Regions from separate parts of the Streptomyces sp. NBC_00005 genome, predicted to be linked through region 2. Evidence: riboswitches for the same ligand, from Rfam matches in the RefSeq annotation. Region 2 holds a riboswitch; each other region holds the start of a gene.
The links. A riboswitch is a leader RNA that binds a small molecule or an ion and turns the genes downstream of it on or off. The one in region 2 is predicted to bind cyclic di-AMP.
Positions count from the first base shown of each region.

Region 1: it holds a riboswitch for cyclic di-AMP, as region 2 does, so the genes downstream of both, OG303_RS41965 (C40 family peptidase) here and OG303_RS26460 (M23 family metallopeptidase) in region 2, are expected to answer to the same signal.
Region 3: it holds a riboswitch for cyclic di-AMP, as region 2 does, so the genes downstream of both, OG303_RS14845 (M23 family metallopeptidase) here and OG303_RS26460 (M23 family metallopeptidase) in region 2, are expected to answer to the same signal.

Region 1 covers NZ_CP108316.1:9,183,699-9,191,446, forward strand. Annotated here, with positions in the region: gene bioD (dethiobiotin synthase) at 1-58, opposite strand, end outside; gene OG303_RS41935 (adenosylmethionine--8-amino-7-oxononanoate transaminase) at 61-1,341, opposite strand; gene bioB (biotin synthase BioB) at 1,334-2,551, opposite strand; gene OG303_RS41945 (8-amino-7-oxononanoate synthase) at 2,699-3,826, shown strand; gene OG303_RS41950 (DUF397 domain-containing protein) at 3,868-4,095, opposite strand; gene OG303_RS41955 (helix-turn-helix domain-containing protein) at 4,105-4,965, opposite strand; gene OG303_RS41960 (ATP-binding protein) at 5,179-5,637, shown strand; gene OG303_RS41965 (C40 family peptidase) at 5,749-6,222, opposite strand; cyclic di-AMP (ydaO/yuaA leader) riboswitch at 6,226-6,437, opposite strand; gene OG303_RS41970 (hypothetical protein) at 6,775-7,083, opposite strand; gene OG303_RS41975 (ATP-dependent Clp protease proteolytic subunit) at 7,091-7,726, opposite strand.
Region 2 covers NZ_CP108316.1:5,747,920-5,755,667, reverse strand. Annotated here, with positions in the region: gene trmB (tRNA (guanosine(46)-N7)-methyltransferase TrmB) at 1-847, shown strand, start outside; gene OG303_RS26470 (PrsW family intramembrane metalloprotease) at 912-2,231, shown strand; gene OG303_RS26465 (aldo/keto reductase) at 2,293-3,243, opposite strand; gene OG303_RS26460 (M23 family metallopeptidase) at 3,490-4,524, opposite strand; cyclic di-AMP (ydaO/yuaA leader) riboswitch at 4,536-4,693, opposite strand; gene OG303_RS26455 (PP2C family protein-serine/threonine phosphatase) at 4,918-6,030, opposite strand; tRNA gene OG303_RS26450 (tRNA-Met) at 6,153-6,226, opposite strand; gene OG303_RS26445 (dihydrofolate reductase family protein) at 6,339-7,469, opposite strand; gene OG303_RS26440 (MarR family winged helix-turn-helix transcriptional regulator) at 7,554-7,748, shown strand, end outside.
Region 3 covers NZ_CP108316.1:3,222,600-3,230,347, reverse strand. Annotated here, with positions in the region: gene OG303_RS14860 (DNA topoisomerase (ATP-hydrolyzing) subunit A) at 1-662, opposite strand, end outside; gene OG303_RS14855 (M16 family metallopeptidase) at 932-2,326, shown strand; gene OG303_RS14850 (M16 family metallopeptidase) at 2,323-3,711, shown strand; cyclic di-AMP (ydaO/yuaA leader) riboswitch at 3,915-4,077, shown strand; gene OG303_RS14845 (M23 family metallopeptidase) at 4,091-4,855, shown strand; gene OG303_RS14840 (GntR family transcriptional regulator) at 5,043-5,738, shown strand; gene OG303_RS14835 (HPr family phosphocarrier protein) at 5,879-6,160, opposite strand; gene OG303_RS14830 (GNAT family N-acetyltransferase) at 6,371-7,748, shown strand, end outside.

The DNA.
Region 1 (7,748 bases), 3.4 Mb from region 2:
CGGTCGTCACCGTCTTGCCGACCTCCGTGCCCGTGCCCGTGATCACCAGGATCGGCATGCTCATCCCTCCCGCGCCGCCGCGCACACCGCGCGGGCGATCCGTGCCAGGTCCGCGTCCCCGGTGACGTAGGGCGGCATCGTGTAGATCAGGTCGCGGAACGGCCGCAGCCACACGCCCTCGCGTACGGCGGCCTCCGTGGCGGCCTTCATGTCCACGGCATGGTCGAGTTGTACGACTCCGATGGCGCCGAGGACGCGTACGTCCCGCACGCCCGGGATCTCCCGTGCGGGCGCCAGCCCGTCCCGCAGCCCCGCCTCGATCCGCTTGACCTCCCCGAGCCAGTCCTGGCCGAGCAGCAGCTCGATCGAGGCGCAGGCGACGGACGCTGCAAGGGGGTTGCCCATGAAGGTCGGGCCGTGCGCCAGGACCGGTACCTCGCCCTGCGAAATCCCGTCGGCCACCTTCGAGGTGCACAGCGTCGCCGCCATCGTCAGGTAGCCGCCGGTCAGCGCCTTGCCCACGCACATCACGTCCGGCGTCACAGCCGCGTGCTCCGCCGCGAACAGCGCGCCCGTACGCCCGAACCCGGTCGCGATCTCGTCGAACACCAGCAGCACGTCATGCGCGTCGCACGCCTCGCGCAGCACCCGCAGATAGGCGGGCGAGTGGAACCGCATCCCGCCCGCGCCCTGCACCACCGGCTCGACGATCACCGCGGCCAGTTCACCGGCGTGCCGCTCGATCGCCGAGCGCAGCTGCTCCGCGTACGACTCCTCGTACTCGACCGGAGGCGGGTCCACGAACACCTGGCGGGGCAGGACCCCGGTCCACAGGTCGTGCATCCCGCCCTCGGGGTCGCAGACCGACATGGGCTGCCAGGTGTCGCCGTGGTAGCCGCCGCGCCAGGTCAGCAGCCGCTGCTTCGCACTCCGGCCCAGCGAACGCCAGTACTGCAGGCACATCTTGACCGCGACCTCGACCGACACCGAACCGGAGTCGGCGAGGAAGACATGCTCCAGGCCGTCGGGCGACATGTCGACAAGGTGCTTCGCCAGGCGCACGGCGGGCTCGTGCGTGAGCCCGCCGAACATCACGTGACTCATCCGGCCGAGCTGCTCGCGGGCGGCCTCGTTGAGCACCGGGTGGTTGTAGCCGTGGATGGCCGACCACCAGGACGACATGCCGTCGACCAGCTCGCCCGAGCCGTCCGCCATCCGCAGCCGCACTCCGCTCGCCGACTCGACGACGAGCGGTTCGACCCGGCCGGGCATGGGCCCGTACGGATGCCAGACGTGCCGCCGGTCGAGCTCCAGCAGCTCGGAGACGGGCAGGTCAGGCATTGGGCGCGAGGTCCGTTCCGGCACCGCGACGGCGTACGGCGACCAGGTCGGTACGGGCGTCGTTGGCCGCGGGCGCGGCGGCGGAACCACAGACACCGCCCCCCTCGTGCGACCCGCATCCGCCACCCTCGTGGGACCCGCACCCGGCACTCTCGTGGGATCCGCAACCCGCGCTCTCGTGCGAGCCGCAGCCGCCCCCGGCCGTCGCCCGGTGCTCCGGCAGCGTCACCTGGCCGGTGCCCTCCACCTCGAACCCGGCGTCCGCGATCATCTCCAGGTCGGCCTTGCCGGCCTGGCCCTCGGTGGTCAGGTAGTCGCCAAGGAAGATCGAGTTGGCGAGGTGCAGCGCAAGGGGCTGCATCGTGCGCAGATGGACCTCGCGGCCGCCCGCGATCCGCACCTCGACGTCCGGGCAGACGAACCGCACCATCGCCAGGATCCGCAGGCACCGCTGCGGGGTGAGGTTCCACTCCTTGGCCAGCGGGGTGCCCTCGACCGGGATCAGGAAGTTCACCGGCACCGAGTCCGGGTCCAGCTCGCGCAGCGAGTAGACGACGTCGACCAGGTCCTCGTCGCTCTCGCCCATGCCCGCGATCAGGCCGGAGCAGGCGGACAGCCCGGCCGCGTGCGCCTTCTGCACGGTGTCCACCCGATCGGCGTACGTGTGCGTGGTCGTGATGTCCCCGTACGTCCCCTCGGACGTGTTCAGGTTGTGGTTGTAGGCGTCCGCGCCCGCCTCGCGCAGCCGCTCCGCCTGGCCGTCCGAGAGCAGACCGAGACAGGCGCACACCTCGACGCCCTCGTTCTGGTCCTTGATCGCCTTGATGGTGCCCGCGACCCGGTCCACGTCACGGTCCGTCGGCCCGCGCCCGGACGCCACCAGGCACACCCGCTTGGCGCCTCCCGCCAACCCGGCCGCCGCGGCCTGCGAGGCCTCGTCGGGCTTGAGCCAGGTGTACTTCAGGATGCCGGTGGTGGAGCCGAGCCGCTGGGAGCAGTACGAACAGTCCTCGGGACACAGCCCGGACTTCAGGTTGACGAGGTAGTTGAGCTTCACCCGTCGGCCGAACCAGTGCCGGCGCACCTTCCCGGCCGCGGCCACCACATCGAGCACGTCGTCGTCGGAAGTGGCGAGGACGGCCAGAGCTTCCTCGCGGGTCGGCAGCTCGCGCCGAAGCCCCTTGTCCACCAGCGTGTTCAGCAGGTCCATGAGGCCCGATCCTGTCTTACGGAAGCGCTCCCGGCCAAGGAGAGATTGAACAACAGAGGCACTTCGTCGTGTGGGTATTGCCACATCATGGGGTGTGGCCCGTCCGGCTAGTGTCTGTCCACTGCCTACAAAAGCCCCGGAGGAGCCATGGCGTTCGGCTGGATCGACGAGCAGGCGGAGCTGCGCCGCCGCGCCGGACTCGTACGGACCCTGCGGCCGCGCCCGGCACACTCCCCGCTCCTGGACCTCGCGAGCAACGACTACCTGGGTCTGGCCCACCATCCCGCCGTCGCCGAGGGCGCGGCGGTGGCCGCGCGGACCTGGGGCGGCGGCTCGACCGGATCCCGGCTCGTCACCGGCACGACGGAACTCCACACCGAGCTGGAGCGCGAGCTGGCCGACTTCTGCGGCTTCGAGGCGGCACTCGTCTTCTCGTCGGGTTACGCGGCCAATCTCGCCGCGGTCACCACGCTCGCCCCGCACGGCTCGCTGATCGTCTCGGACGCGGGCAACCACGCCTCGCTGATCGACGGCTGCAGGCTGGCCCGCGGCACCACACAGGTCGTCGGACACACCGACCCGGAGGGCGTGCGCAAGGCGCTGCGGACCCACGAGGGCACGGCGGTCGTCGTGTCCGACACGGTCTTCTCGGTCGACGGCGACGCCGCCCCGCTGGCCGAACTGGCCGCCGCCTGCCGCGAGCGCGGCGCGGGACTGCTCGTCGACGACGCCCACGGCCTCGGCGTCCTCGGTGACGGCGGCCGCGGCGCCGCGCACGCCGCGGGACTCGCGGGCGCCGACGATCTCGTCGTGACGGTCACGCTGTCCAAGTCGCTCGGCAGCCAGGGCGGAGCCGTCCTCGGCCCCGCGCGGGTCATCGACCACCTCGTCAACGCGGCCCGTACGTTCATCTTCGACACGGGCCTTGCCCCCGCCGCGGCAGGGGCGGCCCTGGCGGCCCTACGACTGCTGCGCCGCGAGCCGGAGCGTGCGGCACGCGCGCGTGCGGTGGCCGCCGAGCTGCACGCACGCCTGACCGCCGCGGGTCACGAGGCGGTACGTCCGGACGCCGCGGTGGTCTCCGTGCGCGCGCCGTCCCCGGAACAGGCCGTGCAGTGGGCGGCCGACTGCCGTACGGCAGGCCTCGCCGTGGGCTGTTTCCGTCCTCCCTCCGTGCCCGACGGCATCTCACGGCTGAGGCTGACCGCCCGCGCGGATCTCTCCGAGACACAGATCGAACGCGCTGTGGATGTGATCGGCGAGACGCGACCATGAGTCGGCGTGACACGGCCGTGTACCGCACGATGCGGAACTGATCAGGCCTTGAACGCGGCGGTGAAGTGCGTCCAGCTCTCCGGGGAGACGAGCAGGGCGGGGCCGGCCGTGTCCTTGGAGTCGCGCACGGCGAGCAGCCCGGCCCATGGACCGGAGCGCGGCAGTGCCGTCTCGACGCAGTTGTTCGCACCCGTGCTGTAACTGCTGCGCAGCCACCGCACGCCGTGCAGATCGGTACTTGAAGATACGTTCCGAGGCAGTGCAGACATGGTGCCTCCTTACGCGCCGTCACCTATCCCGGCGATGTAATCCAACGAGTCCTCGGGCGAAAGGGCGTGGAACTGAAGGGCGTTGAAGGCCTCCGTATAGGCCTGGAGGTCTTCTTTCCGTTCGAGGTAGAGGCTACTCGTCAAGTGGTCGAGAACAACCACGTCCAGATCAGAAGTGCTCGAAAACGAGAAGATTACGAAAGGCCCGGTGACGCCGACATGCGCACCGGCAGCGAACGGCAGTACCTGAAGCCGCACTTGAGGCAAGTGCGCCGTGTCGAGGAGCCGTTGGAGCTGGTGCGCCATGACGTCGGGGCCGCCGATCTCCCGGCGCAGCACCGCCTCGTCCAGCACCGCGCTCAGCTCCAGCGGCGGATCCGAACGCAGTACGTCCTGCCTGGCCAGCCGCACTTCGACCAGGGCGTCGAGCCGCTCGTCGTCCAGCCCGCCGGCCGCTGCCCGGGTCACCGCACGTGCGTAGTCGGGTGTCTGCAGGAGACCGGGTACGACGGACGTCTCCAGCGTGCTCATCGCGCTCGCCTGGGACTCCAGACTGATGAAGTCCCGGTAGGTCGGCGGCAGTACGCCGCGATAGGCGTGCCACCAGTGATGCCGTCCGCCTCCCTCGTCGGAACCCGCCAACACCAGTACCAGCTCCCGGAGTTGGGCGTCGGAGACGGCGTAGGCGTCCAGGAGTAACCGCACATCGGCCGGTTTCACCCCGCTGGCGCCCGTCTCGATCCGGCTCACCTTCGACTGGTGCCAGCCCACGAGCCGGGCCGCCTCACCACTGGTGAGCCCCACACTCGTGCGCAACGCACGCAGTTCGGCGCCCAGCTTCCGGCGGCGCACCACGGGACCGTGCTGCATGCGCTTCTCCTTACTCCTTCCGGGCCACCCAAATACGGTCTCCCGTCGCAGAGTTCACCGCTTTGAGCGACAGATATATGCATATCTTGGTGGATCGCCACCCGTGACCGGTGCGCTAATGGCACTCTGGCGACGAAGCACCAGTCCGGGACCGTACTCGAACCATCCGCTCCGTGTCGGACTCCGGTCCCGTGGGAAAGGGACGACCGCGCCATGGCAGACCATCTGGAAGCATCCGTCACTCTGCCGAGCGAACCCGCCTCGGTCGCCGCGGCCCGCGGTTACGTGGTCACAACTCTGGCCGAATGGGGGCTGCCCGCGGACACGGAAACGGCCGACACCATCCGGCTCATCGTCTCAGAACTCGCCACCAATGCCGTACAGCACACCTTCGGGCAGTCACCCACCTTCACGGTGGACATCGAGCTGCGCCGTGACGAACAGCTGCGCATCGGTGTGACCGACAGTCACCCCCGCTTCCCGAAACGGCTGCCGGCCGCCGTCCAGCAGGACAACGGCCGAGGCATGGTGATCATCCGCTGGCTGGCAGCCGAGTGCGGCGGCAGACTCCGGGTGCGGCCCACCCGGGAGGGCGGCAAGACGGTCTCCATCGAACTGCCGTGGACCGTGCAGGCGGAGCCCGTGACGGCAGCGGGGCAGCAGGAGCCGTAGAAGGGGCCGACGGAGGGGCGCAGAGGGGCAGCACCCCGTCCGGGTGCCTGGCCCGGGTCGGGACCCGCGAGGGCGACGGCCTGTCAGGTCGCCGCCGCCCTCACGGGAGAGTCAGCTGACCCGGCCGTACCAGACGCTCTTGGTCCAGATCTTCTGGAGCTTCACGACGTCCCCGGTCTTCGGGGCGTGCCAGATCTTCCCCTTCCCGGCGTAGATGCCCACGTGGTAGACGCTGGAGCCCGAGTGGAAGAACACGAGGTCTCCGGCCTTGCGGCTCTTCGACGAGATGTGGTGGGTCTTGTTGTACTGCTGGGCCGCCGTGCGGGGCAGTTTCTTGCCCGCCTTCTTGAACGAGTACAGCGTGAGCCCGGAGCAGTCGAACCGGCGCGGTCCTGTGGCGCCCCACTTGTACGGGGAGCCTTTTTTGGAGGCCGCGATCTGAAGTGCCTTCGTCGCTGACGTGGCGGCCGCGGCGTCGGAAGCGACGCCCGGGACCACGATGGAGCCGCCCACGGCGGCGATGGTCAGAGCCGAGGCCGTACCGGCCCGGGCCATCAGCGACGGGACACGATTGAGCGCAGTCATGCGCAACCCTTCGTCAGCCGCCTGTGAAGGATGACCTGTCGGATTCGGGCTGGCGAAGTTGCCCGGCCGCTGCTGCGGCTTCACCCCAAGGGCTGCTCGACCCGGCCATGGCGTGACCGTTCCGGCGACCCGTCGTGCTTGGGTCCTCCACTCCTGCCGATCCACTCCTGTCGACCGGTCATCCGGGCGGCGGCAGGACTCGGCGTCCGCCCGGATCGCCCCGCCGTTGTGGCGGGGTCTTGTCGTCAGACAGGGATCTTGGCTCACGGATGTCCGAATTTCCCAACGGAACCGGGGGTTTGTGTTGTTACTCACCACTCACCCGTTCGGGTGGACACCCCCGTGTTCGAACGGGCGTTGAGGCCCCCGAGGAGGCTCGGACCTGCGGCGGAACACCTCATTCCGCCCTCGGACCACGCGCGTTGCGCAACCCTGACGGTCGCGAAAAAGGAGCCGCGTCTACTCCAAAAGGCGGTACATCATTTGGTCCGTTTGAACGCCGGTCCGGACGCTTCGCCGCCGGGGGAGGCGTCCGGACCCGTCGCCGGTACGTCAACTGTCGGACTGCGGCGGCACGGTGACCCGGGCCGTGCGCCGCTCCCCGTCCAGGACCCGCAGGGCCCGCCCCAGCGTCGGGGCGTGCACCTCGGTCTCGCCCCGCTGGTGCATCAGCGCCAGGGCGTCGCGCAGCTCGGCCGCCTTGCTCACCAGCGCCTGCGCGGCGCGCAGCCCGCGGTACGTGTCCCCGTGGTGCGCCGGGTTGATGCGGCCGAGCAGGTCGACCACGTCGAGATAACGGTCGATCAACTCGCCCTCGGCGCGCGTCAGTGCGGGCAGCGGCGGAAGTTCGGGTGGGAGCACCGGCCGCTCACCGCCCGGTGGGCGGGGCGAGGGTGGCCCTGCGGCTGGGGATGATCCGGTCCACCAGCCCGTAGTCGACCGCTCCTTGGGCGTCCAGGATCTTGTCCCGCTCGATGTCCGCGCTCACTTGCTCCGGGCTGCGCCCCGTGTGCCGTACGAGCATCTCCTCGAGCCGGGTCCGCATCCGGCCCAACTCCTCGGCCTGGATGGCCAGATCGCTCGCCTGCCCCTGCACCGGCTCGGCCAGCGCCGGCTGATGGATCACCACGCGCGCGCCCGGCAGCGCGAACCGCTTGCCCGGCGTGCCCGCCCCCAGCAGCACCGCGGCGGACGAACCGGCCTGGCCCAGGCAGATCGTCTCCACGTCGCAGCTGACGAACTGCAAGGTGTCGTAGAGCGCCGACATGGCGGTGAACGAGCCGCCGGGGGAGTTGATGTAGAGCGAGATGTCCCGGTCGGGGTCCTGGTACTCGAGGTGCATGAACTGCGCCATCACGTCGTTCGCCGAGGTGTCGTCGATCTGCGTCCCGAGGAAGACGATCCGCTCCTCCAGCAGCTTCGAGTACGGATCCATCGTCCTGCTGCCGAAGCTCGTGCGTTCGGTGAACTCGGGCAGGACGTAGCGGGCGGACGGTCGGGTCATCGGTACCCCTCCTTCTGCGTCT
Region 2 (7,748 bases):
CGAATCCCCCCGGCCCGCCGACCCCGCACCGGCCCCCGGCGAGCACACGCCGCACGCCCCCGGTGTCCCCGTCCGGCACACCCGGGCCAAGGGTGAGCCCCGGTTCCCCGACGGGCCGAAGGCCGATCCCGCCGGGTCGCACTTCGAGCGGCGGATCCGGAGCTTCCAGCCCCGCCGCAGCCGGGTGACCGCCGGCCAGGCGGACGCACTGCAGCGGCTGTGGCCCAAGTGGGGGCTGGACATCGACGGACAGCGGACGATCGATCTCACCGAGCTGTTCGGGAACACCGACCGCGTCGTGCTCGAGATCGGGTTCGGGATGGGCGAGGCCACCGCGCAGATGGCCGCCGCGGACGCCCGGACGAACGTCCTGGCCGTGGACGTGCACACCCCGGGGCAGGGCAATCTGCTCAACCTCGCCGACCACCACGGGCTGTCCAACATCCGCGTGGCCAACGGGGACGCGATCATCCTGCTGCGCGAGATGCTCACCCCGGACTCGCTGGACGGGCTGCGCGTCTACTTCCCCGACCCCTGGCCGAAGAAGCGGCACCACAAGCGGCGCCTCATCCAGCCGGAGTTCCTGGACCTCGCCGCGGCCCGGATCAGACCCGGCGGCATCGTGCACTGCGCGACCGACTGGGAGCCGTACGCCGAACAGATGCTCGAGGTGCTGACCGCGCATCCGGAGTTCGAGAACACCCAGCCCGACGGTGGTTTCGCGCCCCGTCCCGACTTCCGGCCGCTGACCCGTTTCGAGGGCCAGGGACTGGACAAAGGACATGTCGTGAACGACCTGCTCTTCCGTCGCGTACAGCATCACAACCAGCCCCCCACCGGCGCCTGAAGTCTCCCGCGGGCAGCGCGATACACCGTCGCGGGCGGCGCCCTCCCTCGTTAGGGTCAATGCCGTGGCCACCTGTCCTCCGTACCCGATGCATCCGCCGCACCCCGGCGGCCCGGCCGGCGGTGCGCTCAGGCACGCTCACTGGTGGCAGCGCAGATGGGTGCGGTACGGCGCGCTCAGCACCCTGCTCGCACTCTCGGGGCTCGTCATCCTGGCCCTCGTACGCCAACAGACCGGCACCGAGGGGTTCCTGGTCGGGCTCGGGCTCGCCGTCCTGCCCGTCCCGCTCCTCATAGCCGCCTTCCGCTGGCTCGACCGCGTCGCCCCCGGCCCCTGGCGCAACCTGCTGTTCGCCTTCGCCTGGGGGGCCTGTGCGGCGGCGCTGATAGCGATCGTCGCCAACAGCTTCGCCACGAAGTGGATAGCGACGGCTACAGCCGATCCGTCCAGCGCCGACACCCTCGGCGCCACCGTCATAGCGCCCATCGTCGAGGAGTCCGCGAAGGCCGCCGCCGTCCTGCTCGTCTTCCTCTTCCGCAGACGGGACTTCACCGGGATCGTCGACGGCGTCGTCATAGCCGGCGTCACCGCCACCGGCTTCGCTTTCACCGAGAACATCCTCTACCTGGGCACCGCCTTCGGCACCGACCAGCTCACCGGCGACCGCGGCATCGCCTCCGTCACCGCGGCGACGTTCTTCGTGCGCGTGATCATGTCCCCGTTCGCACACCCCCTCTTCACCGTCCTGACCGGCATCGGCTTCGGCATCGCCGCGCTCTCGGCGGACCGCCAGCACCTGCGGCGCGTCCTGATCCCGCTCTCCGGCCTGCTGCTCGCGATGAGCATGCACGCGCTCTGGAACAGCTCGTCGACGTTCGGCGAGTACGGCTTCTTCGCCGTCTACGCCACCTTCATGGTCCCCGCGTTCGGCCTGCTGACCTGGCTGGTCATCTGGACCCGCCAGCGCGAACTGCGCACCGTGCGCGAGGAACTGCCCGCCTACGCCGTCGCCGGCTGGCTCACCCCCGCCGAGCCCTACGCCCTCGGCTCGATGCGGGCCCGCCGGCTCGCCCGCGAATACGCCGCCCACCACTTCGGCAAGCCCGCGGCCCGCACGGTCACGCAGTACGAGGCGTACGCGACCTCCCTGGCGTTCCTGCGGCACCGAGGCAGCCGCGGCCGCGCCGGCGCCGACTTCGTCGTCAGGGAACGGGAGTTGCTGCACGAGCTGTGGCGGCGCCGCGAGGTGGCGCGCCCGGCACTGGACTACGCGGCGCGGGCCACGGCGCCGCCGGTGCCCGTGGCCGCCCCGCCCTGGCCGGTGTACGGGGCGTACGGGTACCCGGCGATGCCGAATCCCGCGTACAACCCGTACCGGTCGTAGGACGCGGCACCCGCACGACGCGAGGCGATCAGGACCTCGGGGGCTCAGGACCTCGAGGAACTCAGGCCGACGCCACCGTCAGACGCCCGATCTCCGCCTCGGTGAGCGTCAGCTCCCCCACCCCCACCAGCGCCGGCAGCTGCTCCACCGTCCGCGCGGACGCGATCGGCGCGGCGACCGTCGGCCGGGCCGCGAGCCAGGCCAGGGCGACCGTGGCCACGGGGGCGTCGTGGGCCTGGGCGATCTCGTCGAGGGCGGTCAGCACCCGCTGCCCCCGCTCGGACTCCAGGTGCTTGGCGGCACCGGCCGCCCGCGGGCTGTCGACCGTGGTACCGGGCCGGTACTTGCCGGTGAGGAATCCGGAGGCGAGCGCGAAGTACGGGACGGCGGCCAGGCCGTAGCGATCGGCCAGGTCCTGGAGCTCGCCCTCGTACTGGTCGCGCACGACCAGGTTGTAGTGGGGCTGCAGGGCCACGTACTTGGCCAGGCCCTCGCGGTCGGAGAACTCCAGGGATGCGCGCAGCCGCTCGGGCGAGATGTTGGACGCGGCGATGTGCCGCACCTTGCCCGCCTTCACCAGCTCGTCCAGCGCGCCGATGATCTCCTCGACCGGCACCTCCGGCTTGTCGAAGTGCGTGTAGTAGAGGTCGATGTGGTCGGTGCCGAGGCGGCGCAGGGAGGCGTCCGCGGCGGCCTTGATGTTGGCGGCCGTCAGGCCCGGGAACCCGGGGTGCTGGCTGACCTTGGTCGCGATCACGACGTCGTCGCGGTTGCCGCGCGCCCGGACCCACTTGCCGATGATCGTCTCGGACTCGCCGCCCTGGTTGCCGTCGACCCACGCCGAGTAGGAGTCAGCGGTGTCGAGGAAGTTGCCGCCCGCGGCCGCGTAGGCGTCGAGCACGGCGAAGGACGTGGCCTCGTCTGCGGTCCAGCCGAAGACGTTGCCGCCCAGGGAGAGCGGGAAGACCTCGAGGCCGGAGGAGCCGAGCTTGCGAAGAGAGGGAGAAGTCATGCTTCACGTCAACGGCGGCTGTGGAGTGTCCCATTCCACAGCCGCCGCAAAGATCACGTAAACGCTGGACGAAGCCGGACGCTAGGGCCCTTCTGATGGATCTCCGTGGAAGAAGGAGCGGCGTTCGGTGCGTGCGATCGGCGTGCGGCGTGGAGGGTCATGTGGCGGAGCCACCTGGCCCTTCGCGCCGTGCGGTGAGCGTGCGTGCCGGGCGTCGCGACGCCGCGGAGATCCATCAGAAGGGCCCTAGGGGTTGAGACCCTTGCTGCGCAGCCACGTCATCGGGTCGATGCCGGTGGCCTGGCCGCCCGGGTGGACCTCGAGGTGCAGGTGCGGCCCGGTCACGTTGCCGGTGGCGCCGACCCGCCCGATCACATCGCCCGTGCTGACCTTCTGGCCCACGCTCACGCTGATCGACGACTGGTGGCAGAACCACAGCTCCGTGCCGTCGTCGAGGGTGATGATCGTGCGGTAGCCGTACGATCCCGCCCAGCCGGCCTCCTTGACGGTGCCGCTGTGGATGGCCTTGATGAGCGTGCCCGTGGGGGCGGCGAAGTCGAGGCCCGTGTGGTAGCCGGAGGACCACATGGAGCCGGCCTGTCCGAAGGTGCCGGTGATCGTGTACGACACGACCGGCAGCTTGAACTGCTTGGCCAGCTCGGCCAGGCGCGCGGCCTCGGCCGCCTTCTTGGCCTCCGCCTCCGCCTTCTCCTTGGCCGCCTCGGCCTTGGCCGCGGCAGCCTTCTCCGCCTTGGCGGCCGCGTCGTCGACCTGCTTGGCGAGGGCCGCCTCGGTGGCCGCCTGGCTCTTGCCGTCGACCTGGACCTGCTGGCTCTCGGCCTGCGCCATGATGCGGTCGCGCAGCGCCTCACCGGCGTCCCTGGCGCCCTGCGTGGTGTCCTCGGTGGTCACGCCGACCGTGCTGAGCGCGGTCGCGGAGCCCTTGGGGGCGTCCGGGGAGTCGCCGAACACCGAACCCACGGAGGGCAGATCGGGCATGGAGATCGACACCGGCGGCTTGCCGGTGTTGGCGCTGGCCATGCCGCCCGCGCCGACGGCGGCTATGACACCGACGCCCAGAACCGTGGAGCTGCGGGCGAGTCCCCCGCCACGCTGCTTGGCCACGCGATGCTTGCCACGCGCGGGCCGGAGGGAGTCCTCGGTGGGATTCCACTCCTCCCACGGACCCTCGTCGGTGCCGTAGCTGCCGTAAGCGAAGGTCTCTGTGCTGCGCCGGCCCGGGACGAACGGGGCTTCTGGGGCAGGCGGGTTGGACGCCACGTAGGCGTACTCCTTTCCTTCCTTCTCGCCTACCGGGTTAGCTGACGGGTTCGGAGCAGGAAGGTCTCCTACGCGCGTATACCTGCCGTGTGTCCACGGCGGTATCAGCGCGATTCACCCCAGGGTGGTGGTTCCCCGGTTCCCTTGCGGGATTCGGCGCGTGCGCACGGAGCCGACTCTTGTGACGGCTGGGACGACCGCGCTGCGTTATCGAACGTTAATAGACGCGGGGTGCCGATTCCAAGGTGTTCCACTTGATCATTAACCTTTCTGGCCAGGACTTACGGGCCATGAGCGGCGAAAAACGGGCGAGTTGACCATGTCCCGGGATCCCCACAGGTGCTGACGGTATGTCAGTTGTTATGCGGAGGGGCATCGCCCGATCACGCCCGGTCACATCGGGTCGGAAACCGCAGCGGACGACCGGGGCCGGCGGACGGCGAGCAGCGCCATGTCGTCCGTCGTGGCGTTCCCGGTGTGCCGGCGCACCTCCTGCGCGAGGGTGGCGAGCAGCACGGCGGGGTCGTGGAACACCCGGCCGGCGAGCCGGTCCGCGGGGTCGAAGAACCTCCCGTGCGCGTCCCGCGCCTCGGACAGCCCGTCGGTGTACAGCAGCAGCGTGGCCCCGCTGCGGAACTCGCTCTCCTCGGCGCGGTCCGGCCAGGACCCCAACTCGCCCAGGCCGAGCGGCAGTGCGGGCTCCCGGGCCTGCAGGGTGCGCACGGTGCCGTCCGGGTACAGCAGCAGCGGCGAGGGATGACCCCGGTTCACGATCCGCACCGTCCCGTCCCCGTGCGGGAGTTCGGCGAGTATGGCGGTGGCGAACCCCTCGACCGCCTCGAGCCCCGCGCGCCGGGTGCCCTCGCGCGCGAGCGCCCGCTCCAGCCGCTGGGCGACCGCCTCAAGGGTGGCCTCCTGCTCGGCGGCCTCGCGGAAGGCCCCGATCACGACGGCGACCGCGGCCACGGCCCCCATCCCCTTCCCGCGCACGTCGCCCACGACCAGCCGTACCCCGTGCGGGGTGTCCTGCACCGCGTACAGGTCGCCGCCGATGAACGCGCCCGCCTGCGCCGCCTCGTAGCGGGCCGCGATCGCGAACCCCCCGATCCGCTCGGCCGGTTCGGGCAGGACGGCACGCTGGGCGGCCTCGGCGATCTCGCGCTGCGAGGCGAGCTCCTCGCGGCCGCGACGGACGAGGAGGTTGATGAGGACGGCCAGGACGGAGACCGTCACGACGGTCGCCAGCTCGGTGACCGCGTCGACGTCGAAGACGACGCCGAGCCTGATGTGGATCGCGATGACGACGAGGATCGTCGCGATGCCCATGAGGATCGTCCCGCGCCGCGAGTAGAGCGGGGCGGCGACCAGCGGCGCGGCGGTGAAGAAGGGGGCCGCGGTGAACTCCGACGGGGTGAGGTAGTCGTAGCACGCGCCGCCGGCGAGCAGCAGGGCCGGGAGCATGCGGACGAAGGTGCGCGCGTACGAGATCGGCCCCTCCTGCTCCACACCCCACAGATTTCCCGGAGAGGGGGCGGTCGGCGAGCGGTGTGGGCCGACCGGATGACCGAAGAACCGCAAAACACTCAGGGCCGGAATCCAGTGACTGGATTCCGGCCCTGAGCCTTGAGTAGCGGGGACAGGATTTGAACCTGCGACCTCTGGGTTATGAGCCCAGCGAGCTACCGAGCTGCTCCACCCCGCGTCGTTGTGTCTCAAGCATACGCCATCCGCGGGACCACCAGCACCACGGTGTGGATCCGCCCCCGTCCGCCCCCGTTCAGCTGCATCTCACCGGCGCCTCGCCCGCGTCGAAGTCAGGCCGGCAGGTGACGGTTCGGCGCCTTCGCCCGCTCCTCGAACTCCGGCAGTACGAACACCTCGACCCCCTGCGCCGCGAGCAGCCCGCTCCCGTCCGCCCCCGTCACGAACGTGTCCGGCTCCCGCCAGGCCGTGACCACCCGGCGTACCCCCGCGTCGAGGATGAGCCGGGCGCACGGCTTGGGCCGGGACGCGCGGTGGGCACAGGGCTCCAGGCTGCTGTACACCGTCGCCGCCGCCAGCCTCGGGTCGGCCGGGTCGAGCTTGGCGAGGGCCGCCTCCTCGGCGTGCACGACCGGGTCGTCGCCCTCGCGCGAGTGGCCGCGGGCGAGCTCGGTGCCGTCGGCGGCGACAATCACCGCGCCCACGCTGAAGGCCGTGCGGGAGGGCGGGCACAGGGTGGCCAGCTCGCAGGCGAGGGCCAGCCAGTGGTGGTCGGCAGCGGAGGCGAGCGGGCCGGTGCCGGGGGCGGTGGGCTCGTAGCGCATGAGGACGACGTCCTCGATCCGCCGGGTCTCCGTCAGGCGCAGACGGCCGCCCTGGTAGCCGCCGGGGCCGAAGAGGCGGGGCGCGTCCGCCTCACCCACGAAGAGGGGGGCCAGGACGAGCTGGAGTTCGTCGGCGAGGCCCTGCTGGAGGAGCTGGGTGTGGATCGTGCCACCGCCCTCGACCATCAGGCGCCGCACGCCGCGCACGTCGTGCAGGTGCTCCAGTAGCCGCCGCCAGTCGAGGTCGGGGCCGAGCGGGACGACGTCGGCGGCGAGGCCGAGCGCGCGGGCCCGTTCGGCGCCCTTGTCGGTCGTGAGGACGAGCTTCTCGCCGCCCGTGTGCCAGAACTTCGCGTCCGGGTCCAGGTCGCCGGAGCCGCTGACGGTGACCTTGAGGGGGTACTCCGGCTTCCCCGCCGCGACCCGGGCGGCCCGGCGCTCGGGCGAGTTCACCAGCAGCCGGGGGTTGTCGGCGCGGATCGTGCCGGCACCGATGAGGATCGCGTCGACGGACGCCCGCACCTCGTCCACGCGGTCGAAGTCGGCCCGGCTGGAGAGCAGGAGGCGCTCGGGGCCGGTGTCGTCGAGGTAGCCGTCGAGGGAGACGGCGGCGGACAGCAGGACGTACGGGTGGGGCATCGACGCGCCCTCTCTGCGAAGCGGGCCTGGTTGCCGGTCGGGGCGGGGCTTGGTTCAAGTTTGAAACAAACCTACACTGGGGGTATGACGACTCGCTGGCTCACCTCCGAGGAGCAGCGCGCCTGGCGCGCGTACATCGCCGCGACGCACCTCCTGGAGGACGCGATCGACCGGCAGCTCCAGCAGGACGCCGGCATGCCCCACCTGTACTACTCCATCCTGGCCAACCTCTCCGAGATGCCCGAGCGGCGGCTGCGGATGACCGATCTGGCCGAGAAG
Region 3 (7,748 bases), 2.5 Mb from region 2:
ATCAGGGTGTCGAGGTCCGCGCCCGGGTAGCGGATCAGGTGCCGGGCGGCGGAGATGACCTCGGCGAGGTTGTGCGGCGGCATGTTCGTCGCCATGCCGACCGCGATGCCCGACGAGCCGTTCACCAGCAGGTTCGGGAAGGCGGCGGGCAGGGCGACCGGCTCCTGCTCCTGGCCGTCGTAGTTGGGCGTGAAGTCGACCGTGTCCTCGTCGATCGACTCCGTCATCAGGCTGGTGGCCTGGGCCTGGCGGCACTCGGTGTACCGCATGGCGGCCGGCGGGTCGTCGTTGCCCAGCGAGCCGAAGTTGCCGTGGCCGTCGACGAGCGGCACGCGCATGGAGAAGGGCTGGGCCATGCGCACCAGGGCGTCGTAGATCGACGCGTCGCCGTGCGGGTGCAGCTTGCCCATGACCTCGCCGACCACGCGCGCGCACTTCACATAGCCGCGGTCGGGGCGCAGCCCCATCTCGTTCATCTGGTAGACGATGCGGCGGTGCACCGGCTTGAGGCCGTCACGGGCGTCGGGCAGGGCTCGGGAGTAGATGACCGAGTACGCGTACTCGAGGAAGGAGCCCTGCATCTCGTCGACGACGTCGATGTCGAGGATCTTCTCCTCGTACGAGTCATCGGGCGGCGGGGTCTTCGTGCTGCGGCGGGCCATCGCTGCCGGCTCCTTGCTGAAGCGTGAACGGTATCTGACGCGGACCATTGTGGACCGCGGCACTGACAACGCGGGCCAGGACCCGGTGTCGGCGGTCCGGCTCGGCTCGCGGGGGGTCACCCTGCCGCGGCTGCCCGCAGGTTACGCGATCCGCTGTGGGCGTACGTCGTCCGGGAACTTCGCCGACGGTCCGCACGCTTGCATACAGTGGCAGGACCGGCAGGAAAACCGCGGTTCGAACCACCGCACCCGCGATCGAAGGGACGTACATGCCCATGGGTCACACGGCCACAGACCAGGCAGGCACCGGGGGCCTGACAGCGACCGAGCACCGCCTGGCCAACGGCCTGCGCGTGGTGCTCTCCGAGGACCACCTGACCCCCGTCGCGGCGGTGTGCCTCTGGTACGACGTCGGATCGCGCCACGAAGTCAAGGGACGCACGGGCCTGGCTCACCTTTTCGAGCACCTCATGTTCCAGGGCTCGGGTCAGGTCAAGGGCAACGGGCACTTCGAGCTGGTGCAGGGCGCGGGCGGCTCGCTCAACGGCACCACCAGCTTCGAGCGCACCAACTACTTCGAGACCATGCCCACCCACCAACTGGAGCTCGCCCTCTGGCTGGAGGCCGACCGTATGGGCTCCCTGCTCGCCGCTCTCGACGACGAGTCCATGGAGAACCAGCGGGACGTCGTCAAGAACGAGCGCCGGCAGCGCTACGACAACGTGCCGTACGGCACGGCGTTCGAGAAGCTGACCGCCCTCGCCTACCCGGAGGGCCACCCCTACCACCACACCCCGATCGGTTCGATGGCCGACCTGGACGCGGCGACGCTGGAGGACGCGCGCGCGTTCTTCCGCACGTACTACGCGCCCAACAACGCGGTTCTGTCGGTCGTGGGTGACATCGACCCGGAGCAGACGCTCGCCTGGGTCGAGAGGTACTTCGGGTCCATCGCCTCGCACGACGGCAAGCCCGCCCCCCGCGACGGCTCGCTGCCCGAGGTCATCGGCGGGCAGCTGCGCGAGGTCGTCGAGGAGGAGGTCCCGGCGCGCGCCCTGATGGCCGCCTACCGGCTGCCGCACGACGGCACGCGCGAGGCGGACGCCGCCGACCTGGCGCTCACCGTCCTCGGCGGCGGCGAGTCCTCCCGTCTCTACAACCGGCTCGTACGGCGCGACCGTACGGCCGTCGCGGCCGGGTTCGGCCTGCTGCGGCTGGCCGGAGCGCCCTCCCTGGGCTGGCTGGACGTGAAGACCTCCGGTGACGTCGAGGTGCCGGTCATCGAGACCGCCATCGACGAGGAGCTCGCCCGGTTCGCCGAGAAGGGTCCCACCGCCGAGGAAATGGAGCGCGCCCAGGCCCAGTTGGAGCGCGAGTGGCTGGACCGGCTCGGCACCGTCGCGGGCCGCGCCGACGAACTGTGCCGGTACGCCGTCCTGTTCGGCGACCCGCAGCTCGCCCTGACGGCCGTCCAGCGCGTCCTGGAGGTGACCCCCGAGGAGGTCAAGGAGGTCGCCAAGGCCCGCCTGCGCCCCGACAACCGCGCGGTGCTCGTCTACGAGCCCGTCTCGGGAGAGCCCGCGGAGGACGCGGATCCCCCGGAAGACCCCGAGGCGGAGGCCACGATCGAAGCCCGCGACGAGAACGAGGAGGCGGCCAAGTGACCGAGCTCGCCACGATGCAGTTCCACCCGCAGCCCCAGGCGGGCGAGGCCAGGCCCTGGGCCTTCCCGGCCCCGGAGCGCGGTGCGCTCGGCAACGGCCTGACCGTCCTGCGCTGCCACCGCCCCGGCCAGCAGGTCGTCGCCGTCGAGGTGCTCCTGGACGCGCCCCTGGAGGCCGAGCCGGCCGCCGTCGAAGGCGTCGCCACGATCATGGCGCGCGCCTTCTCGGAGGGCACCGACAAGCACTCCGCCGAGGAGTTCGCGGCCGAGCTGGAGCGGGCCGGCGCCACCCTCGACGCGCACGCCGACCACCCGGGCGTCCGCCTCAGCCTCGAAGTCCCGGCCTCCCGCCTCGCCAAGGCGCTCGGCCTGCTCGCCGACGCGCTCAGGGCGCCGGCGTTCGCCGACAGCGAGGTCGAGCGGCTCGTCCGCAACCGCCTGGACGAGATCCCGCACGAGCTGGCCAACCCGTCCCGCCGCGCCGCCAAGGAGCTCTCCAAGGAGCTGTTCCCGGCGAACTCGCGTATGTCGCGCCCGCGTCAGGGCACCGAGGAGACGGTCGAGAAGATCGACGCCGCGGCCGTACGCGCGTACTACGACCGGCACGTCAGGCCCGCCACGGCCACCGCGGTCGTCGTCGGCGACCTCACCGGCATCGACCTGGACGAGCTGCTCGGGGACACCCTGGGCGCGTGGACGGGCTCCAAGGCCGAGCCCCGTCCTGTGCCTCCGGTGACGGCAGACGACACCGGGCGCGTGATCGTCGTGGACCGTCCCGGCGCCGTCCAGACGCAGTTGCTCATCGGCCGCGTCGGCCCCGACCGGCACGACCGCGTGTGGCCCGCGCAGGTGCTCGGCACGTACTGCCTGGGCGGCACGCTCACCTCCCGTCTGGACCGCGTCCTGCGTGAGGAAAAGGGCTACACCTACGGTGTGCGCGCGTTCGGCCAGGTACTCAGGTCCGCCCCGGACGGCTCCGGTGCCGCGATGCTCGCGATCAGCGGCTCCGTCGACACCCCCAACACGGGACCGGCCCTGCAGGACCTGTGGACCGTGCTGCGCACGCTCGCCGAAGGGGGCCTGACCGACGCCGAGCGCGACGTCGCCGTGCAGAACCTCGTCGGGGTCGCGCCGCTCAAGTACGAGACCGCGGCGGCCGTGGCGAGCACGCTGGCCGACCAGGTCGAGCAGCACCTGCCGGACGACTTCCAGGCGACGCTGTACCAGCAGCTCGCCGCGACCGGCACCGTGGAGGCCACCGCGGCGGCCGTGAGCGCCTTCCCGGTGGACCGCCTGGTGACGGTCCTCGTCGGTGACGCGGCCGCGATCAAGGAGCCCGTCGAGGCCCTCGGGATCGGCGAAGTCACCGTCGTGACGGCCGAGTAGAGGATCGGTCGGCGCACACGCGCGCAGGGGCCCTGGTGACTGATGAGTCACCAGGGCCCCCTAATGTCCGAATTGGGGGAGAGGTTGCCTGTCTGACCTGTGGCATGCGCTACAAAACGCGTGATCCGTTTGGGGATTGAAAGTCGCCCCGCTTAGCGTCGTCCGGGCTGTCCGTCAGGCACCGAGCCGCATCCGCGGCAACCGGACAGCCATCGCCGAGTCCCCGTACGGCGCGAGCCAGGGGAGCCGGGGACCCACGTAGTCCCTGGGGTGAATCGGACGCCCGCGCGCGCAGCGAGGGGGTCCGTAGGAGACCTTCCTGCTCCGAACCCGTCAGCTAACCCGGTAGGCGAGAAGGAAGGAAAGGACCAGCCACTACATGGCGTTCACCCGCGCCACCGGGAAGCACCGTCGTCCCAGCCGGATGCACCGCACCAGCACGCGCGCCGCCGGCGTCGCGGCCCTCGCCACCACCGGTGTCATCGGCACCCTCGCCGCCCCGGCGCTCGCCGCCGAGAGCTCCGTCGAGCAGACCGGCCTCACCCCCGTCATCACCATCGGCGACGCGATCGCCGACAAGATCGACGCCCAGGCCGATGCCCAGAAGCAGGCCGCCGAGGAGGCCGCCCGCAAGAAGGCGGCCGAGGAGGCGGAGCGCAAGAAGGCCGCCGCGAAGGCCAAGGCGGAGCGCGAGGCCAAGGAGCGGGCCGCCCGCGAGGCCGAGCGCAAGCGCCTCAACACCTTCGTCGCGCCGATCTCCAACTCGTATGTCTCGACCGGCTACAAGACCGGTGGCTCCCTCTGGTCCTCCGGCAGCCACACCGGCATCGACTTCCACGCCGCGACCGGCACGACCGTCCACGCGGTCGGCTCCGGCACCGTCGTCGAGACGGGCTGGGGCGGTTCCTACGGCAACCAGGTCGTGATCAAGATGCACGACGGCACGTACACCCAGTACGGCCACCTGTCGTCCATCGGTGTCTCGGTGGGCCAGACGGTCACCCCGGGCCAGCAGATAGCCCTCTCCGGCGCGACCGGCAACGTCACCGGACCGCACCTGCACTTCGAGGCCCGTACGACGCCCGAGTACGGCTCGGACATCGACCCCGTCGCCTACCTGCGCTCGCACGGCGTGAACGTCTGACGACGAACCGCAAGATCCCCTGAGACCCCGGCTCCCGAGCCGGGGTTTTCGGCTTTTCTGGTGCCCCGCTGTCCAAAAAATATCCATGGATTCCGGCCCGCCATCGGAAATTCCGGCTCCGTGCAATAGAGTCACGGAACACACGTCAATCATCGACGTTTCACGGGGATTAAGTCGGAGGTCGGTCATGCGTATTCCGGCGCACTCGGTGTGCACGGCGATCCGGGACGACATCGTCGCCGGTGTCTACGAGCGCGGCAGCCGGCTCACCGAGGAACTCCTCGCGCGCCGCTACGGCGTCTCGCGCGTGCCCGTCCGCGAGGCGCTGCGCACCCTGGAGGCGGAGGGCTTCGTGGTGACCCGGCGGCACGCGGGCGCGTGCGTCGCGGAGCCGACCGAGCAGGAGGCCTCCGACCTGCTGGAGATGCGCATGCTCCTGGAGCCGCTCGGCGCCTCCCGGGCCGCCCAGCGGCGCACCGAGGCCCACCTCAAGGTGCTGCGCGGCCTGGTCAGACTGGGCCAGGAGCGGGCCAGGAGGGGCAACAGCGAGGATCTGCGCTCCCTGGGGGGTTGGTTCCACGAGACGCTCGCCCAGGCCTCCGGCAGCCCCGCCTTGACCTCGATGCTGACCCAGCTGCGCCACAAGATCGCCTGGATGTACGCCGTGGAGGCGCCCGCCAACCCCGTGGAGTCCTGGGCGGAGCACGGCGCGATCGTCGACGCAGTGGCCCGCGGCGACAGCGAGCGCGCGCGTGCCGTCACGACGCTGCACACCGAGCGCTCCAGCGCGGTGCACCGGCTGCGGTTCGCCTCCGGCGGTGATCGCACCGACCGTGTGAGGAACTCGCAACATGCCGTAAACGTGACGGGTCTGCGGCATTAACGTGCGCGCCGTATACAAAGGGAGAAGAATTCGCTGGGGACTATTTCTGCTGCCCGGAATCAGAATTTGTGCTGCCCTGGCGCGGGAAATGCGAAGGGCTCGTCCGGTAATTCGGACGAGCCCTTCTGTGGTGCTTTGAATCAGACAGTCTCGGGAAGTTCCTCGAGACCCTCGGAAACCAGCTTCGCCAGCCGGTCGAGGGCGACGTCCGCGCCCTCGGCGTCGGAGGCGAGGACGATCTCCTCGCCGCCCTGGGCGCCCAGACCGAGGACGGCCAGCATGGAGGCCGCGTTGACGGGGTTGCCGTCGACCTTGGCGATCGTCACCGGGATACCTGCGGCCGTGGTGGCCCGGACGAAGATGGAAGCGGGGCGGGCGTGAAGGCCCTCGGCCCAGCCGACGTTGACGCGGCGCTCAGCCATGTGATGCTGCCCTTCAGAGTCTCAGGGTTGTCTAGACCAGTTTCCCACACGTGAAGCACGTCCGGAGCGGGCTCTTCGTCCCGTCCGGAGTGGGTCGTCGGACCGCGGCCTCGGCCCGACTTCCGTCCTTGTTCTGTTCTCGAGCGGACTGCCGTGTTCTCCACAGACTGCCTCGCGCCCGTGTCGGACGCGAGCCGTACTCTGGGCCCCATGCAGACCTCGCCGGACCGGCATGAGTACCCCGCACACTGGGAGGCCGACGTGGTGCTGCGCGACGGCGGCACCGCGCGCATCCGCCCCATCACCGTTGATGACGCCGAGCGCCTGGTCAGCTTCTACGAGCAGGTGTCGGACGAGTCGAAGTACTACCGCTTCTTCGCGCCCTACCCTCGCCTGTCCGCCAAGGACGTCCACCGCTTCACGCACCACGACTTTGTGGACCGGGTGGGACTCGCGGCCACAGTCGGCGGCGAGTTCATCGCCACCGTACGCTACGACCGCATCGGTACCGATGGCATGCCCGCGTCCGCGCCCGCCGACGAGGCCGAGGTCGCCTTCCTCGTCCAGGACGCCCACCAGGGGCGCGGCGTCGCCTCCGCCCTCCTCGAACACATCGGCGCGGTCGCCCGGGAGCGCGACATCCGCCGCTTCGCCGCCGAGGTGCTGCCCGCCAACACCAAGATGATCAAGGTGTTCATGGACGCGGGGTACACCCAGAAGCGCAGCTTCGAGGACGGCGTCGTACGCCTGGAGTTCGACCTCGAACCCACCGACCGCTCGCTCGCCGTGCAGCGCGCGCGGGAGCAGCGCGCCGAGGGGCGGTCCGTACGGCGGCTGCTCGTGCCCGGCTCCGTCGCCGTCGTCGGCACCGGCCGCACCCCCAAGGGCGTGGGCCGCAGCATCCTCGACAACATCCGCGACGCCGGCTTCACCGGGTCGCTGTACGCCGTGAACAAGGCGTTCCCCGAAGACCTCAAGGAGCTCGACGGCATCCCCGCGTACCGCTCGGTGCGGGACATCGACGGGCCCGTCGACCTCGCGGTCGTCGCCGTGCCGGCCGAGCAGGTCCCCGAGGCCGTCACCGAGTGCGGTGAACACGGCGTGCAGGGACTCGTCGTCGTCTCCGCCGGGTACGCCGAGAGCGGCCCCGAGGGGCGCGAGCGCCAACGCGAACTCGTACGGCACGCGCGCACGTACGGCATGCGGATCATCGGGCCGAACGCCTTCGGGGTCATCAACACGTCCCCCGACGTACGGCTGAACGCCTCCCTCGCCCCCGTGATGCCCCGCCCCGGCCGGATCGGCCTGTTCGCCCAGTCCGGCGCCATCGGCATCGCGCTGCTGTCCCGGCTGCAACGCCGCGGCGGCGGAGTCACAGGGGTCACGGGCGTCTCGACCTTCGTGTCGTCCGGCAACCGCGCGGACGTCTCCGGCAACGACGTCATCCAGTACTGGTACGACGACCCGGACACCGACGTCGTCCTCATGTACCTGGAGTCCATCGGCAACCCGCGCAAGTTCACCCGCCTCGCGCGCCGGACAGCGGCCGCGAAGCCGCTGGTCGTGGTCCAGGGCGCCGGATCCGCCC